Regions from separate parts of the Bacillus sp. JJ864 genome, predicted to be linked through region 1. Evidence: riboswitches for the same ligand, from Rfam matches in the RefSeq annotation. Region 1 holds a riboswitch; the other holds the start of a gene.
The links. A riboswitch is a leader RNA that binds a small molecule or an ion and turns the genes downstream of it on or off. The one in region 1 is predicted to bind lysine.

Region 1 (3,218 bases):
ATTCGCTCCACTCAATGAAAAATGGAAATCTAGGACCTTCTTCTTCTTGTTCAATAAACAGCATTTTCCATCTCAAGAGTGTTCCGTCATCCCTCATACGTTTCCCTTCCAATGGACCGTTTATATGAAAACCTTTTTCTATCAGTTTCTCAGCAAACTCCTCCATATGTTCAGTCCGCAGTGCAATTTGAAGCAATCCCTCTCCTGTTTTCAACTTATGAACAACTTGCCTAATAAGTGGATTCTCTGTTTGGTTTGCTGCCTCTTGATATTGCACTGCTAAAAACTCAATATATGCTAAATCGAAATAACATAAACTATTATGTGTCCCCCAGTTCGTATGCTCTCCCCCTTGAACGACATGAAATCCATGTATTTTCATTTGATTTATCGCCTCAGCTGGAGAACAATAAACTACATGGACAAGATGATCAAACTGGAACATCTCCTCACCACCATTCCCTTTTCCATTAAGTGTATAATTTTTCAATTATTCTTTTCAATTCTAAAATTAACTTAATAACAAGTTTTAATATAAATACGTATTTTTGTCGAAAAATATTATTCTGAATTTTCTATTAATTTGAAGGGATTTTTGAAACGCGATGCGAAACCATTGTATAACCTTTTTTATCAAAGGATTGCTTTATACATATTTTTTAGGACCGGGATGAATTTTGAAAGCGCTTTTCTAAAATAGCCATTTTTTTCTACAAAAAAATCCTTGCAATATTTTCAGAAAATCATTACAATTGCCATATATTAAAAATTATAGTAATAGAAAAATCCTCATCAATCCGATGAGGTAGAGGTTGCGACTTTTATTAGTAATCTAGACGAGACGCGGAGAACGTCAATAACTCTAGCTGAAAGGAAAAGTTGCCGAAGTTTATACTTCTTCTCTGGAAGTATATGCTGGGGCTGTTTTCAAATAGGAACAGAACTGTCACGTTTACAAAATTACCGCGTAAACGTGGGGCGCTATCTTAACGGAAGGTATGATGGGGTGGCTATTTTTGAATTGCTCCGCTAAAGTCCTTTGGCGGTTTTTTTAATTCCCCCCGCTCCTTCCTATCTTACTAGAAAAGGAGTGTTAAACATGAACGGCGCAACTACTAACGTTACCTCTACAACTACAAATCAATCTGCTCAATCAAATAATGAACTACGACGCGGATTGAAATCTCGCCATCTTACAATGATTTCACTTGGTGGTACAATTGGTACAGGTTTATTCCTAGCAAGCGGTGGTGTTGTCCACACAGCTGGTCCTGGTGGTGCTCTCGTCGCCTACGCTGCAATTGGTATTATGGTATATTTTTTAATGACAAGCTTAGCTGAATTAGCATCCTACATGCCTGTAGCAGGATCATTTAGCACCTATGCAACAAGATTTGTTGACCCATCTCTTGGATTCGCATTAGGTTGGAACTACTGGTATAACTGGGCCATTACAATTGCTGCTGAACTCTCTGCAGTTACTTTAATTATGAAGTTTTGGTTTCCAAATACGCCTTCCCTACTTTGGAGTGGAATTTGTTTAGCTATTATGTTCCTTTTAAATTATTTATCTGTTAAAGGCTTTGGAGAAGCAGAATATTGGTTTGCACTTATTAAAGTTGTAACTGTTATCGCTTTTTTAATCGTCGGATTTCTTATGATTTTCGGTATTATGGGCGGAGAGCCTGTCGGTTTTAAAAACTTCACAGTTGCAGATGCACCGTTTAACGGCGGCTTCATGGCAATCATCGGTGTGTTTATGGCAGCTGGATTCTCGTTCCAAGGAACAGAATTATTAGGAGTTGCGGCCGGTGAAACTGAAGATCCACAACGCAACATTCCAAAAGCAATTCGCAGCATCTTTTGGCGAATTCTATTGTTCTATATTTTTGCGATTCTCGTAATTGGTTTATTAATCCCGTATACAAACGAAAACCTGGCAGCAAGCGATGTAACAGTAAGTCCATTTACACTTATATTCGATAAAGCAGGCATTGCCTTTGCAGCATCAGTAATGAACGCTGTTATTTTAACCGCTGTTTTATCTGCTGGTAACTCTGGTATGTATGCATCAGCACGTATGCTTTGGGATTTAGCAAACCAAGGTAAAGCACCGAAATTTTTAGGGGAATTAAATAGTCGTGGTGTACCTGTAAATGCGTTGCTTGCAACATCATTAGTTGGATCTGCTGCTTTCTTAGCTTCTTTATTCGGTGATGGCGTTGTCTATGTATGGCTATTAAATGCCTCTGGTATGTCAGGATTCATCGCTTGGATCGGAATTGCCATCAGTCACTATCGTTTCCGCAAAGCATACATTGCACAAGGAAAAGACTTAAATGACTTACCTTATAAAGCAAAATGGTTCCCATTCGGCCCTATCTTTGCATTTGTATTATGCTTAATCGTTGTCCTTGGTCAAAACTACGGTGCATTTATGGGAGAATCTATTGATTGGAACGGTGTACTCATTTCATATATCGGCTTACCTCTTTTCTTAGTACTTTGGTTAGGTTATAAATTTACAAAGAAAACAAAAGTCATTCCATTAGATAAATGTGAGCTTTAACAATAAACCTATCAACTCTAGTTGATAGGTTTTCTTATGTGTTTAGATAAACTTCTCGTGAATAAAATATACATCTTTATTTCTTCGCTTCTCTCCTTATTCTGTATATCAAACACGTTTACAGCATATATTTGTAAAAGCGTACTTATACACTCTATCTATATTGTACATAGAATAATAAGAAAGGAGCATAGTTTGTGGAATCACAATCTGCGAAGAAAACTGAGCATAGAACTATACCGCACCCTATAAGAGATGATGGCGCTGGCGCGACCGATTTTGGGCCCCGGGACATCATGCGAGATATTGAGAACCCCGACATGTTCGTTCCACCGGTTACCGATGCCGGAACAATCCCTAATTTAAAGTTCTCTTTTTCCGACACAAATATGCAGTTAAATCACGGCGGTTGGTCACGGCAAGTAACAATTCGAGAACTCCCGATTGCAACCACGCTTGCGGGGGTAAACATGCGTCTGACCCCTGGTGGTGTACGTGAATTACATTGGCATAAGCAAGCTGAGTGGGCCTACATGATTCTAGGACGGGCACGAATTACTTCGGTCGACCAGGACGGGCGGAATTTTATAGCCGATGTCGGCGCAGGGGATTTGTGGTACTTTCCATCCGGAATTCCACACTCGATTCA
Region 2 (3,218 bases), on a different contig from region 1:
TTCACAAACACAACTGCTGGTCGACGAATGCGATTGTAATTGTTTGCCATCGAATAGCCATATGCCCCTGTACAAGAGATAGCTAAGAGATCACACGAAACAACTTTCGGGAGCGCTATATCCCAAATGAGCATATCCCCGCTTTCGCAACACTTCCCTGCAATGGAAACAACCTCTTCAGCAGATTCATTCGCTCGGTTTGCTAGTAATGCTTCGTAACGCGCTCCGTAAAGTGCCGGTCGAAGGTTATCTGTCATGCCACCATCAACTGATACATATTTCCGAATGCCTGGAATATCTTTAATCGCTCCCACTGTATACAAAGTTGTTCCTGCATCACCAACAATACTACGACCTGGCTCTACCCAAATTTCTGGAAGTGGATATTCACATGCTGTAAATTGCTCGCGTACCGCATCTGTCACAGCTTGCACATATTCGCCAAGAGCAAGCGGTGTATCCCCTTCCGTATAACGAATTCCAAAACCACCGCCGACATTTAATACGGGTGCTACATAATCCATTTCTTTTCTCACTAATTCTAGAAATTTGTGAAGCACTTCAATTGCACGAACAAATCCTGCAGTTTCAAAAATTTGTGATCCTATATGAGAATGAATTCCTAGCACATTGTAATTTGATTTTTCTAATGCACTTTTCATTGCTTGTAATGCATGCCCTGTTGAAATACCAAAACCAAACTTAGAATCATCTTGACCCGTTGTAATATATTCATGCGTATGCGCTTCTACTCCTGGAGTCACACGAAGCAGAACACTGGCAACTTTTCCGTATTCTTTCGCCAAATCATGTAATATTTCTAGTTCTAAAAAATTATCTACAACGAAACACCCAATATTAGCTTCTAGCGCCATTCTCAGCTCTTCTTCTGTTTTATTATTGCCATGAAAATGGATACGTTCAGCTGAAAATCCTGCTTGCAATGCCGTATATAACTCTCCGCTAGACACAACATCCAGCGACATATTTTCTTCCGCAGCTAATCGGCACATTTCCATGCACAAGAACGCTTTGCTTGCATATGCTACTTGATAAGAGAACCCACTCTCTCTAAAAGCACGATGAAATGCACGACATTTCTCACGAATTGCTGCTTCATCATATACATAAAGAGGTGTACCATATGTCGCTGTAAGTTCAGTAGCATCGCATCCCCCAATTTCTAAATGTCCTTGCTCGTTAATGCGGCTTGTGCCGTGTAAATACATGTGAATTCCTCCCTTTTTTCTCAAAACCATCTATTACATCCCTTAGTTGTTCATATTATCCCTAATTAGGTAAACAAAAAACGCGCGGAACAATGTTCACACGCGTTTCTTATTAGAAAAATATAGGATGAAAAAATAAACTTGTGTTATTTTCTCAAATAAGAAACCGCATCAAACATCTCCTAATAGCTCTCCATAAGTCAAAAACTTATGACAGTACTACATTTATTTAATGCAGTCCCAATATATGAATAAGTGGGTATTCATATATTTCGGCGAAAATCCCTTTCAGACTATAATCATGAATACCACTTTATTTCCTATAGCTTACTTTTGATTATCGCGGCCTCTACCCTTGAGTGTAGATGAGGTAAGTCTATTTAATTTTCAAGCACCTTTTTATTGCTATTAACAATAGCAAATGAGTAATTTATTTGTCAAATACTTTTTTAAATTGGTTTACGACAATTTATTTTTGTATTATCTGGTAAGCGCTTTACACCTATATTCTTCACAGTCCATTCACCATCATCATTTTCAAAGGTAATTATTACTTTTTCAAACGGCGGGAGTTTTTCCCCTCCTATCCCTGGTTCATATTTAATTATTTCAATAGAAGCACGGAACAAATATGTACCGCTGTACATTTTTTTCATGCTAACGATTTTCGGACATTCATATGGCTTTTGTTTTCCATAATACTTTTGAATCGCTTCATTTATTCTCGGAAACAGCACCGAATAAAGTGCATCTTCTAATAATAACGGTTCATGTTCAGCCAAAAAAGGAGCTGGATTTCCAAGTAAAATGAAGCAGCTTACTATAAAACAACATATTTTCTTCATAGTACTCCTCCACTTTTCCATCGATGACATTATTTTATCCATCTTCCCTTTTTCTACCCAATTATGAGAAAAGCATCCACAAATTCACTATGTTTTTATATAATAGTACACATAGCAAAAAAACATAGAAATATGTAACCGGTTATATACAGAAACGAACGGTTACTTGTAGGTAGTAGGAGGAGCCCAATATGATGCAACGCTTGTTTCCAAAAATACGATTCGCTCTCATAGCAGTCGTCCTATTATGGATCAAAACATATATTGTATACAAATTAGCTTTTGATATGAAGATCAATAACGCTTTCGAACAAATCATGTTGTTCTTTAATCCATTAGCTTCATTATTATTATTTTTCGGTTTCGCTTTATTAGCAACAAAATATCGAAATCGTATCATTATTAGTATTAGTATGGTGTTATCATTTATTTTATTTGGCAACGCCATGTTTTATGGATTTTACAATGACTTTGTAACATTCCCAGTATTATTTCAAACGAATAACATGGCTGATTTAGGAACGAGTATAAAAGAACTATTTACATATAAAACACTTCTTTTATTTGCAGATACCATTATTTTAGCCATATTATCTCGGAAATTCCCTAGTTTTTGTGACACAACTCCTTTATCGAGAAAAGAAAAACAAACCTTTTTTAGTGGTGTAACAGCAGCATTAGCCTTGCAAATGATTATTTCAGTTATTTATAAACCACAACTCTTTTCACATTCATTTGATCGCCAAACAGTTGTGAAAAATCTTGGCTTATATACATATCATATTTATGATATTGCGCTGCAATCGAAATCGTCTGCTCAGCGTGCCTTCGCAAGTGGTGATACCTTTTCTGAAATTGATAACTATGTGAAAACAAAAGATAGACAAGCAAATAAAGAATTGTTCGGCGTGGCAAAAGGAAAAAATGTTATTTTAATCTCCATGGAATCTACGCAAAGTTTTGTCATCAATCAAAAAATAAATGGAAAAGAAATTACACCATTTTTAAATGACTTCATTAAAGAAAGCTATTATTTCAATAACTTTTATCATCAAACTGGACAAGGGAAAACATCAGACGCCGAATTTATTATTGAAAACTCTTTATATCCGCTTGATCGCGGCTCTGTTTTCTTTACACATGC

Region 2: another riboswitch for lysine. It lies ahead of lysA (diaminopimelate decarboxylase); the one in region 1 lies ahead of V7024_RS06965 (amino acid permease).

Annotation. Positions count from the first base shown of each region.
Region 1 is NZ_JBALLY010000036.1:5,020-8,237, forward strand. It holds gene V7024_RS06960 (VOC family protein) at 1-445, opposite strand, end outside; lysine riboswitch at 799-992, shown strand; gene V7024_RS06965 (amino acid permease) at 1,100-2,569, shown strand; gene V7024_RS06970 (oxalate decarboxylase family bicupin) at 2,767-3,218, shown strand, end outside.
Region 2 is NZ_JBALLY010000135.1:24,411-27,628, forward strand. It holds gene lysA (diaminopimelate decarboxylase) at 1-1,229, opposite strand, end outside; lysine riboswitch at 1,408-1,589, opposite strand; gene V7024_RS19135 (DUF3888 domain-containing protein) at 1,679-2,074, opposite strand; gene V7024_RS19140 (LTA synthase family protein) at 2,266-3,218, shown strand, end outside.